4 regions of the Paenibacillus sp. GCM10027628 genome follow, and region 1 is predicted to be linked to each of the others. Evidence: riboswitches for the same ligand, from Rfam matches in the RefSeq annotation. Region 1 holds a riboswitch; each other region holds the start of a gene.
What was found. Region 1 has a riboswitch for cyclic di-GMP ahead of ACFQZT_RS32115 (pyridoxal phosphate-dependent decarboxylase family protein). Riboswitches for the same ligand answer to the same signal wherever they lie in the genome.

Region 1 (3,123 bases):
AAAGTGATGATGCCAGGGTTGTCACCATTGACGATTTCGGCTTGTGGGATTTCCCATTTCAACGCTTCCCTGAAAGCGAGATTAACCTCAACGAATTGCGCCAGCAATCGCTGATACCCTTGAATGCCGAAGGCAAGCAAAGCACCATAAATACTAATAGAACTCGCCATGCGCGAACACTCCAACGTATATCCGGTATGGTATTGCCCATATCCGCGGTGTCCGACATAAGGCGTTTCATCCGGATGCAAATCGACGAGCGTTAAATCGGCGGCATCCTTAAGCAGAAATAAGCTTGTCACATAAGGAGTTTGACCTAACTTTTGGAAATCGAAGCAAAGGGAATCGGCCAGTTTCAAATGTATCATCTTGCGTTGGATGGACTTTAGCGCTTGAACAACATCCGACTTAAACTCAAGTGGATTTGCAGTGAAGTCATAGTCGTTAAAGAAAGCGAAAAAACCGCCTAAAGCAGAATCTGCATGAATATGAGGTCTGGATAAGCCATGATGAGCGGCTACCTGCTCGGCCATAGCGTAAATTTGCCCTACATCGTCAATACCCATTGCGTCTGTCGTTCCGGTAGTAGCAACGATATAAATCGGAATTCCGCCGTTTGCAATAACTTCTTTCATTTTGTTGCGCAGATCGTCCACATCCATGGAACTGTCTGCATGCGTACGGACCCTTATCAATCTATCACTGCCTATGCCTGAAGCTTCCATAGATTTATATAAACTATAATGCGCGGCATCGGAACAAAAAGCGTACAAATTGTTGGGAACGCCTTTTTGCAACGCGTCCGGAACAAATTTGGCAATCGCAATCCGCAGACCGGAGAATACGGCTCCTTGTCCGCCCCAAGTCGTATAACCGCCGCTTTTCAGCGAATCGTACCCGATTAATTTGGACATCATGCTGATAACCCTTACTTCCGCTTCGGCTCCAGCGGGGCCATACACATCCCATAAATTATTGCCATTCACCATAAAAGCTGCAATCATGCCCATAATCCCAGGGATGCTTGCCATCGGCAAAATATTCGTTAGAAAATATTTAGAATGATAAGGATGATCATGCAGCAATTTCAATAACTCGGAATTGACATCCTCTAATGGAACGCTGCCGTTTGGAATCGCACTATTTCGAATGAGGTCATTGTAAAAATTTCCACTTCGATTTTTATGACCCTTGAGATTCACGCCATCCGGGTTTTTGAGCTCATCTACGCCCCTAACGATTTGTTCAATGAGCTGTAAAAACATTTGACGCGTTTGTTGATTTCCATCCTCACTGGGAAACAATTGCTGTACATTCGTCAGTCTCTTCTCTCTCATATTTTTCTCTCCTATCGATTGAGTTCGTCGTATGTAAACATCACAAAAAGGCGAACATGGATGTTAGCCCATATTTCGCCAATTGCTGAAGTGCAACTGGCTGACATATCCTTGTAGGATGTAGTCCCTCTAGCTTTGCGTCCCCATTTTTCAATAGGTTTGCCATTATTAACTTGTCAGTGAATATTTTTCAACGACAGTAATCGACATACAAAACTTTACAATTTCATACACAAGAATAGAGTATAGTACAGTCGTATGAATAAAACAACACATTTTTCCAATATTGTTTGTTAAGTTTTAATGCAGTCATGATATGACTTTTTTAACAAAAGACGAATGAAACCCCTTCCACATGGATAATAGAAGGGGTTTTGTCCTTATATGCGTGATCGTTAAGGAACCGGAACTCCCACGTCCGTACCGGCTTGAATCTCCTCAGGCAGCGCTTCAGAGGCGCTGGGTACATGCCGCGGCTTGAAATTTACGACATCGGAGGAGGAGATCGTAATGTACACCCTGCCCGGTGAGGCTTGAGCCCTAATCAAAATAGGTTGATTGTAATTGTTGGTGAAGCTGAAATCCGGTCCGCCCCAATTCACGGTAGCATCCCGCCCAGGTGGAACGTACGGTACGGACCTGCTATGCGAATATCGTTCCACGATTTTCAGACCGGCACGGTCTACCGCGTTGAAAAGAGTCGACGAAATCTGACAAATTCCGCCGCCTATGCCTTCGGAAAATTCGCCTCTGACAATGACTTTGGCTAGTTTATAGCCTTTTGCCGGTGTTCGAACGCCTACCACACGATTAAAGGAGAATGTTTCCCCGGGATAAATCACGACATTGTTAATCGCATTCGCAGCCAGCTTCATATTATGATAGCGATTATTGTTATTCGAATTAAAGTAAGTGACGTAATATCCGATCGACTGTACGCGTATTGTTGCAAGCAACTCACTGTCCACTTTGGGATAGATGGCTGACACAGGAGCTGTCATTTTCTTGGATTGTTGATTATAAAAAGTATCGTAGAACTCCTTTCGGAAGGCTTGACGATTCAGTTTTGCACCTGAAACTTCCTTCACGATGGCTCCACTTTCATTAATGGTGGCGTTTACGGGCGCCCGGAATATCTTTTTTTCGACGTCCTTGACTAGCACGTCTAATTTCTCCTCGTCAACCAGAGGCACATCGATAAATGGAAGCGAATAATCCGTGCGGTTCACATTCTTGATGCATTGTCCGTTCCGGTCGATGCATAGATCATCTTGCAAGTGATTCGGCTGAAGTAATAAAAATAGTCCAGCAATCCAACCATAACCCATAAACAAGCACATCTCTCCTATTCTTATCCAGGCTTGTACTAAATCCTAAATGGTAGTATATCCAATCTTTGTAATTTCCACTAAAAAAGACAACTCAAAGAGCCCCTTCTACGATGAGAAAGGGCTCTTGATCTAAGTAGGCGCTATATGATGATTTCCCTCCATAACGCTCGGGCGCGATCTGCGAAAAGCAGCGATTGCGACCATCGGTCGCTGCATTCATGCTGCCGGTTCGCATATTCATCCGTTGTGATCGCATAAGGTGCAGGGCCTAACTCGCATACAAAAGAGAACACGTCACCCGGTTTGGCGGCACTCCGCCAGTTACGCATGCCGCTTTGCCACCAGTGTTCAAAGTGGGGCATCATCGGATGTTCCCCTCTTTCTCCGACGTTCACCTGAACTTGCTCGCCATTGGACACTCTTGCATGAATACTGGCCGTGCGGGTGAGCAGGGT
Region 2 (3,123 bases), on a different contig from region 1:
GACGCGTTTCTCACCAAATTTAGCGGCCCAGCGGCGTCCGCCAAACAAGGAGGCTATTGCAACCGGAACATTGGAAAAGAACGTCAGCAGTGACAAACTAAACTTATCAGCCCCTAGCCCAGTAGCATAAACGGGGGTAAAACCGAAAACCGTAGCAAAGGTAAGCACCTGCGACAAAATAGCCAGCAATGAAACGAACAAAAGCGTACGGTCTGTCGCTACATGGCCGATTCCCCGCAGCGTGATTTTGGGGGCATCGATTTCAATTTTTTCCACAAGAAAGAAGGATCCGATAAGACCTATCGCACCGAGAATAGCGCCCATGATGAAAGCTGCTTCCCAGCCTATCGCGTCTGCAGCCCAGCCTGCCATGAGGATACCGAGCATCTGACCCAAAGAGTTGAAGAAGCTGATCGTTCCGATCGCTTTTGTAGATTCTTCATGTTTATAATAGCTCGTAAATAACACCGTAAAATCAACCCATGTGGCCGCGGCAGCGCCGGCAAGCGCACGAAGAAGGAGAATCCATGTGAAATCTTTTGTCATCCAAAGCCCGAGCCCGCTGAGGCCTGTAAAGAGTAAACCAAATGTAATAAACAGTTTGCGCTTATGAAAACGATCGGATAGGACACCGACCGGGATACGCAGCAGCATCTGCGAAATGCCGTACATTCCCACGATCCAACCAGCCAGTTGATGGCTGCCTCCCAAAAATTCCACATAAGGAGCCATGATAGGAACACTCGTGTACATAGACATCCAGAACAGCAACGTAACGATGCAGAATAAAGGGATGCGAAAAGAAGAGGGCGATTTCATACTCGTCATAGAATGAGTTCTCCTTTCGGATTGCAAAAAGAAACAAAGGGATGGCCAACCCGTAGTTGTCATCCCTTTGTATAGTTATGTTATTTTGAACGCGCCACGGGGGGATTCGAACCCCCGACGCATAGTTTAGGAAACTATCGCTCTATCCTGCTGAGCTACGGGCGCATGGCATCGTTTATTTTATCACGGATGCTTTTACTCGCGCAACGTTATTCCTTACCACGCAGCTTGCGAAAAAATTGCGTCAGCAGCGTCGCGCACTCTTCCTGCAAAACACCGCTCACCACGTCGACACGGTGGTTGAATCGTTCCTCCTGCAGCAAATTCATGAGGGTTCCGGCGCAGCCGGCTTTGGGATCTGTCGTCCCATAGATCACCTGCGGGACCCGGGCTTGGACAATCGCACCCGCGCACATGGGGCAGGGCTCGAGCGTCACGTACAGTTTGCAGTCGAGCAGGCGCCAAGCTTGCAGATGTTCACTGGCCTGTTTGATGGCGATCATTTCAGCATGAGCGGTCGGGTCGAGGGACGTTTCACGCAGATTATAGCCGCGGCCGATAATCGTGCCGTTATGTACGACAACCGCTCCGATGGGGACCTCCCGGATAGCTTCCGCTTTAAGCGCTTCTTGAATGGCTTCTTTCATCCATGGAATATGTTCATCCACAGGGGGACACCTCGCTAAAATTCAGTTATCCACATGTGAATAAGAATCGAACAAGCATTCGTTGTTAACAATCTGTGGACAACCATGTGGATAAGTCGAAAAGTTGTGGATATATGTTTATATTGTATGCACACTTTACTTGTAAATCAAGGAAAGAGGCATTTACGGGAATTTTGTTGAAAATTGATACTAAAATACGTATACTTAGAATAATAATAGGTCTTTTATCCTAGTCAGGAATAATTACATAAGGTTTCGATAAATGGCAAACTTGTTGAAAGACAAGGACGCAAAGCTGAGGGTCTAAGGTTCCACATGGAACTACGGCAGTCTGGCTACCGAAAATCACGGCTATTTTAGATTTTAGGTAGTAGGCTGTTCCGATCAGACGGGGATGGTCTACTTTTTTAATACAAAAAAATGAATAGAGAGGAAGTGAAGAAAGCAATGAAGCATTATGGCAGCAAGGAAGGCAATGACATTGAGGTATTGATTGACAGCAAAGCAGTGCTGGATAAGAATGATTTTGTTTCTACAGGTGTCCTTACCTATGCGCTGGGCGATATTATTGAGGTGGAACTGCCGCAATACGAGGTTTTTGGACTTGGAGACAAAGTCAAGATGACGGTTTATTCGAAATCGGGATTGTTCGTTTTTGAAACGACCGTAGTTGCCAAAGATCATGGTTCGGTTATTTTGATTAACCCGCCTGAGAATCGCAAGAAATTTACGGAAAAACGGGAATTTCCGCGAATTGACATCCAACAGGACGGATTACTTCATGGACTTCATGATGTGAAAAAGAAAAATAAACATCAGTTTGATAACCCGGTCGTTATTTCCATCAAGAACATTTCGATGAACGGCGTTGGTTTTACAATTGAAAACAACTCTATAGTAGATAAAATTGTCGATAAGCATGTCCAGCTCGACGTTGAAATGGATCTGGGCTTCTCGATGCCGGTCAAGACCGAAATTGTGCGGAAAGAGAAATCGGGAACCGGCATCTATTATGGGGCTCGATATCTCGAAGTTCCAGACATGAAAACGAATGCATTAAGGGCCTTTATTTTGAAAAATCAGGTTGAATCGTACTTTGTGCAGAAGCGGGAAGCTCAGTACAGAAGCCTATTGGAAAAAAAGTCTGCGGTGAATCAGTAGCCGACAGGCTTTTTTTTGACCTTCAAGTGCTATATAATAGATGAGTATCATTTTCAACATTAAGGAGTTGTAGCTGCAATGGCTTTGAAAGCAGGAATCGTCGGTCTACCGAACGTAGGAAAATCGACTTTGTTTAATGCAATTACACAGGCGGGCGCAGAATCTGCGAACTATCCGTTCTGTACGATCGATCCGAATGTCGGGGTAGTGGAAGTACCGGACGAAAGACTGCAGAGGCTGGTGGAGATCGTAGTACCCAAGAGCATTGTTCCAACGGCCTTCGAATTCGTCGATATTGCGGGTTTGGTGAAGGGCGCGAGCAAGGGCGAAGGGCTTGGCAATAAATTTCTCGCACACATTCGTGAAGTAGATGCCATCGTGCATGTAGTTCGTTGTTTTGTGGATGAAAATATTACGCACGTATCCGGTAAAGTGGATCCGATCGGTGATATCGAAACGATTAATC
Region 3 (3,123 bases), on a different contig from region 1:
TAATAAAAGTACACAAGTGGCCAGAATGGGTCTGGACTATTATGGCTGGAGCTATTATTTTACCCGTGAAGCCGAACACGATGCGTTCATTAATCGTTCCTTAAACATTTTAGGAAGAAAAAAATTAGTGCAAATCATTCAACATGAGCGTCCTGATGCTGTTGTTAATACGTTCCCTTTTGGTGCAACCCCGGAGGTGTGCAAGATTTTTGGCATTCATAACGTTACTGTACTGACTGACTATGCGCTGCATTCCCGCTGGTTTCACCCCAAAGTCGACAAGTATTATGTTGCAACGGAGGAGTTACAACAACAACTTATCCATAAAGGTTTATCGAAAGACCGCATTGAAGTGACGGGCATTCCCATTCGTAAACAATTTAATGAAATAAGTTCGGTCAAGTCTGCGAATATGAAGAAAAGGTCGATTTTAGTCATGGCCGGTGACAGTGGAATCTCAGGCTATATGGAAGAAATCGTACTTTCTTTATTGGCGATTAACGAATCTCAAGTTACCGTCGTATGCGGCAGGAATGAGAAAGTTAAGCATAAATTAGATGCCCTTACTCCGCTGTACCCCAATCTGAACGTTCTCGGGTATGTAAATAATATGCAAGAAGTCATGTCAGAAGCAACTTGTATGGTTACGAAAGCAGGAGGGCTCACCTTGACCGAAGCGATCTCGATGCGCATTCCAATGTTTATCTTTAAACCGTATGCAGGTCAAGAGCGAGAAAACGCCGTATTCCTGTCCGAAAGAGGAGTTGCATCGATCGCCAATAACGTGGGAGAGCTAGCGGCTCAAGTTCAAAAGCTTCTTGACGCTCCACCTCTTCATGAGGAAGTTAAGCGGCGGATGTTAACTCTACAGCGTACTCAAGCTGCTTCCGCCATTGCAAATAGCGTTATGGACAGTATTGATCAATCTGTCTCGCTTTCCGTGTGATAGGACCAACGATTCTACGGATACTTTAGGTAAATTCCAAAAAACTGGATGTGAATCAACGAACTTGATAATACCAAAATCTTTTTCTGGTACCCGGCTCATTAGTATAATCAGTATAGCCATAATTGCAGCTTTGATCAGTTATTACATTTACCTTGTGCATACCGGAGAAGCACAGAGATTAATCGAAACCATCGTAAATATAGGTCCTTTTGGCATTATCATCGGTATTATTGTTCAATCGTTTGCCAATATTATTCCTGTACCGGGGGAATTCATTTCTGTCATTCTCATGGAAGTCTACGGTCCTGTCATGGGTGGCATTTATGCCTGGATTGGTGGCGTTGCCGGAGCAGTTGGGGCTCTGTATCTTACAAAATGGATTGCGAAGCCATTGTTTGGGAACATGGCTCAGCCTTTTTTGCAGAAAGTTGAAGCATATACGCGGAAACATGAAACGTTGGGACTCTTAATGATCCGGTTTGTTCCTTTTGTCCCGTACCACTTTGTTAATTACGCAGCGGGGCTTATAAACGTTAAAATATGGAATTTCATTTGGACTACAGCCTTAGGCATATTACCATATTCCATTGCGATGAGCGGGATCTACGCAGGTGCTCGTCATGGTTCGCTGCTATGGGGAGTTGTTGGTATTGCAGTTTTTATTGCTCTGCTAGCATTAAGTTGGCTATTAAAAAGAAGGAACAAAATTAGTACAATTATTTAGGCAGCATGCCCACAAACGAAAAAGGCAAACTTATCGAAAGATAAGGGCGCAAAGCTACAGGCCTAAGGGACTTTTGTTTCTATGGCGGCTGAGTTGCCGAAATTGTTGGATACGTCAAGCATCCATCATCTTTATTGTTGATGGATTTTTTGTTTTCTATTTTCTGGGAACATATATTAATAGAATTGTAGGAGATGATACATATGGAGATAAAAGAAGAGTCGATGCAATTAAGCGGTACAGCCAGGTTGTTATATTTCGGGCTGATTCCATTATTGTTTACAACGCTGATGGTCGGCACAGGTGTGTATATGATTAATCATGGCAAAGGGGAGACGTTTGCGGGTTTACTCACCCATGCGGGAGAAAGTGTCCTGAAGGCAGGAAAAAGTGTAATTACTAAGAAGCCGGCGACTCCAGCTCCAGCTGCGGCAGGAACTGCCTCAAGCGGAAGTACAAGTACTGGAGCGGGCTCTGCAGGTCCAGCCAACGCAACTGCCGCAGGAACAACTGCCGCAACTCCCGGTGGAACCAATACTGCAAGCGCTCAGCCCGGCTCAACTGCTCCTGCTTTCAACGGTATTCCAGCTTCAGCGCCTGCGGAGGATTTAAAACAGCAAACCGACGCGGCGGCAAGTCAATATGCCGCAATGACGGCAGCCCAGGCTGCGGGGATTCTCGACAATATGACACTCAAAGATGAAGTCTTCAATATGCTCGGTATGAAGCCGCCACAGCGCGCGAACATTTTGGCTAAGATGGACCCGAAAAAAGCTGCGGCTGTCTCCTTGGCGCTTAAGGATTTCCAGCCTGTGAGTTCTGACAATGCAGCAGATGTTCAAAAGAAACTGGACAGCTTACCCGGCAATCCACAGCCGGTGGACGAGCTGGCGAAAACATATAGTCAAATGCCTGCGGCGAGCGCAGCTTCCTTAATAACTGAACTGATGAATACGGACGCCAAGGAAGCGGTTAGCATCATGGCTAGTCTCGATGCCGGTACGAGAGCCGGTATTCTAGCGGCAATGAGCAGCAGCAAAGACCCTGCCGGGTTGAAGGCGGCAACCGCCGTTTCGCAATTGCTGCTTACCACGAAGTGAATTTTTGCAGGTCTTGTCCCTTCCAAAATCAAGCAATTATTTGCTCAGTCAAGTATAAATAAGTATGATTGACGTATCGGATGATACAGGGGATGGACATATTTGAAAGGAGAATTGAAATGAATACCGTTATTGAAACCATTTTAAATCATCGTTCTATTCGTCAATATGAAGATAAGGCATTAACCGATGAGCAAATTCGTTACATAGTGGAATGCGCGCAAGCAGCATCTACATCCAGCCATATCCAGGCATACTCGATTATTGGCGTGAAAAATAAAGAAACAAAACGCCGTTTAGCTGAGCTCGCGGGGAATCAGCCCTACGTAGAGGCGAATGGACATTTCTTT
Region 4 (3,123 bases), on a different contig from region 1:
GTCTTCAGCAATGGTCAACCCTTCTCGCGCTTTGCACAAACCATCATAAAGCATCGGTTTAAAGCCGGTTTTTTCCAAATGCTGTTCCAGCTCGGACATCGATGGGGTTTGGAGCAGTAACTGACGCAGGGGCTCGTTCACTTCCAATACCTCATGAATGGCAATAAAATCTTGTAACCCTGTTTGGTCGCATAACCGGCATCCGGCACCCCGGGTCACCGTTATTTTCCCATCGATTTTCGCCTTCGCGAACATACGGAAATTCCCCTTGGACTGCTTCGAGTCATTATCTTCAAGCAAGCTATGGGCTTCAAATAGCCGAATTTCCTCATCGGTAGCCGCTACGGATTGGCGGCATTGGTGGCAAATCCGCGGTACCAATCGTTGGGAAACGATGCAGGATAAAGATGACGCCAACCGGTACGTGTCAATGCCCCAGCCCCGCAGCCGGTCGATCGTTTGAAGCGCATGGCTGCCATGTACGGCCCCGAGCACCAATCGTCCGCACAGCGCCGCACGCACAGCGATCTCGGCCGTTTCCGCGTCCCGGATGTCTCCGATCATTAAGATATTCGGGTCCTGCTGCAGCACCGACCGTAATGCGGAGGCAAATGTCAATCCGATCCGTTCGTTGACCTCCACCTGCGTCGTGCCCAAGATTCTACGCTCCATGGGATCTTCTATAGTCACAATCCGCTGTTCTTCCCTAATCAGATGATGCAACGCCGCATACAACGTAGTCGTTTTCCCGCTACCGCACGGCCCGGATATAAGGACAAGCCCGCCGCCCGGACGACGAAGCACACGTTCGAACTGCTGTGCATGGTCTTCCCTGAGGGCAAGATCCGTCAACTTCAACCGTTTCGCCGAGGGGTCCATGATCCGGATGACAATACTTTCACCATTTATAGTCGGCATAGTGGAAACGCGGCATTCCACGGCAACACCGCGGATGTTGCTTTCCAAATGGCCTTCCTGCGGCAGCCTACGCTGGGCGGGATCTAACCCGGCTTGGTACTTAATCCGGTTGATCAGCGCCTCCCGCATGGCGGAAGGAATGGTCCTCTGCGTCTTCAGCTCGGCCCCGATCCGGTACTTCACAATGAGCCCCTGTTCCTGCGGATCGAGGTGAATGCTGCCAGCCTTCTGCTCCATCGCTGAACCTAGGATTACGGTCAGCACTTGAACCGTTTCCGCCAGCCCGTATTGCCGGATAATCCCTTCCTCTACCTCAGTGCGGGCAGCTAGAAATGGCTGAACGATCATTCCGGTTTGGATTTGAATTTCTTGAATCGCCCCTTCATTTAGCGGGTCAGCCATGGCGATTTTAAGTTTTCCGTTTTTACACTCGATGGGGATCAGACCGTACTTTCGAGCAATCGATTCATCGACAAGCTTAACGGCATCCAGATCGTAGTGGATATCCGTTAAATTCACGGCCGGTATACCCAACTGAAACTCCAACACTTCAACCAGCTGCCGTTCGTTAATGAACCCGTGCTCGATTAAAATTTCCCCGATTTTTTTCGTTGTATGGGCCTGTGCCTTGAGCGCTTGCCCGAGCTGCTCTTCCGTTATCAGACCATTCATGACCAGAAGTTCACCAGCGCGCATAAGGACCTCCTTTCGCCATCCTGGAACAGCAAAAAGCCAACTGGCTTTGAGCAACCCGGCTATCGTACCATCGCTTGATCGAGATGGTGTAGACCCGTGGCTTTGCGTCCCCGACTTTCGAACGGGTTTGCCGTTGTTCGTTCCATTGGCTTCATTGACGATTTTAGACAAAAGTTAACTTCATATACTACGATTCTACAGAATCGGCCACAAGTTTGGGATAGCGCAAATTAATCATTTTGCACTGCCTGTTTCCTAGGTATTTACGGTTGTGTCCGTGTAAAAATATGTCGTAATACATCTAGCGGAGTAGGTCAAGAGTAGGGGCTTGAAATAGAAATTCATTTCGTATTACGCAACAAACCCTTTAAACCGCAAAACTAACCAAACATAAAGAGAGACGGATACCCAAATGAACAGAGCAAAATAGATAACCGATTTCCAAACGATGAATTGAGCATGACCAGAATTCTTATCTGCGCGTATCAAAACTTGGTCTACATGTTTCCCAAGGAAAATAAAAAGGGGGAAGATGGCTAAAAAATATCGCATAAATCCATGGGATGAGATCTGAACTGCCCGGTTCAAAGTCGAAGATAGCGGCATCAGCACTAAACCGAACGTGTAAATAACCTCGGACCAAGGTACAACGTTATGCTGCCGAATTGTTGAAATCATATAGCTGATAAAGATCAAAAACAATAGCATATGAAATATGATAATAGGTTCAATCCTGCCTGTTTGAATTGAAGTTACAATATCCTGATAAATAGGAGAAAAGGGAATAGCTGAATAACGTCCGTAATCAGGAGCCATTACTTTTAAAAACAACAAAGGCTCTCCTTTAGTCAGCCAAAGATAAACCGGATAGACGGCAAACATCAAACTGCTCAAGGCCGCCCAGATAAAGTCCTTAACGTCCAATTTCCGTCTGATCCATCTTTCCGCAAAAAAAGCCAGAGGAATCCATACTCCAACGATTCTGGTGAGGGCGGCCAGTCCTCCGATGAAGTAGGCGGCTTCTCTTTTTTTATTTCCCCAGAATCGGAAAGCGAGCAATGCCAGAAACAGAAAGAAACTTTCCGTATAGAAGGCACTGAAAAAATAAGAGGATGGAAAGCAAACGAGCACAGAGAGTGTCAGAATCTTTACTCTCTCACTAAGCCCTTTCTTTGTCATAAGTTGATACAGCAGCCACAAGGAGCATACAAAAAAGAAGTTGGATAGAACAAAGCCGGCCCAATAAACATCCATCCCGGTAACAGCGGTAAATCCTCGGACAATAAGTGGAAAAAGCGGAAAAAAGGCGGTTAATCGGTCCTCTGTATATCCTTCCGTAGCGATCTGCGCATAATTATAGGAATCGTAGAGTATAAAGCGGTCTAAAACAGGATTATCCACTTGCAGCTGGTTATCGGCATAATGAATCTGATCGGGTTGGCCGATCGACAAGAAACCGAACATGATCAAGCGGCTTACGACAAAAAGCAAAAAAATGGTTTGGAGAGC

Region 2: another riboswitch for cyclic di-GMP. It lies ahead of ACFQZT_RS15380 (PilZ domain-containing protein); the one in region 1 lies ahead of ACFQZT_RS32115 (pyridoxal phosphate-dependent decarboxylase family protein).
Region 3: another riboswitch for cyclic di-GMP. It lies ahead of ACFQZT_RS33405 (hypothetical protein); the one in region 1 lies ahead of ACFQZT_RS32115 (pyridoxal phosphate-dependent decarboxylase family protein).
Region 4: another riboswitch for cyclic di-GMP. It lies ahead of ACFQZT_RS22440 (GspE/PulE family protein); the one in region 1 lies ahead of ACFQZT_RS32115 (pyridoxal phosphate-dependent decarboxylase family protein).

What each region holds. Positions count from the first base shown of each region.
Region 1 covers NZ_JBHTHA010000052.1:168,983-172,105, forward strand. Annotated here, with positions in the region: gene ACFQZT_RS32115 (pyridoxal phosphate-dependent decarboxylase family protein) at 1-1,337, opposite strand, end outside; cyclic di-GMP riboswitch class I at 1,426-1,511, opposite strand; gene ACFQZT_RS32120 (VanW family protein) at 1,733-2,665, opposite strand; gene ACFQZT_RS32125 (sugar phosphate isomerase/epimerase family protein) at 2,809-3,123, opposite strand, start outside.
Region 2 covers NZ_JBHTHA010000016.1:11,811-14,933, forward strand. Annotated here, with positions in the region: gene ACFQZT_RS15365 (MFS transporter) at 1-828, opposite strand, end outside; tRNA gene ACFQZT_RS15370 (tRNA-Arg) at 919-993, opposite strand; gene tadA (tRNA adenosine(34) deaminase TadA) at 1,038-1,475, opposite strand; cyclic di-GMP riboswitch class I at 1,751-1,839, shown strand; gene ACFQZT_RS15380 (PilZ domain-containing protein) at 1,944-2,657, shown strand; gene ychF (redox-regulated ATPase YchF) at 2,736-3,123, shown strand, end outside.
Region 3 covers NZ_JBHTHA010000084.1:38,955-42,077, forward strand. Annotated here, with positions in the region: gene ACFQZT_RS33395 (MGDG synthase family glycosyltransferase) at 1-946, shown strand, start outside; gene ACFQZT_RS33400 (TVP38/TMEM64 family protein) at 1,011-1,673, shown strand; cyclic di-GMP riboswitch class I at 1,687-1,774, shown strand; gene ACFQZT_RS33405 (hypothetical protein) at 1,877-2,773, shown strand; gene nfsA (oxygen-insensitive NADPH nitroreductase) at 2,893-3,123, shown strand, end outside.
Region 4 covers NZ_JBHTHA010000035.1:12,521-15,643, forward strand. Annotated here, with positions in the region: gene ACFQZT_RS22440 (GspE/PulE family protein) at 1-1,614, opposite strand, end outside; cyclic di-GMP riboswitch class I at 1,661-1,756, opposite strand; gene ACFQZT_RS22445 (hypothetical protein) at 1,966-3,123, opposite strand, start outside.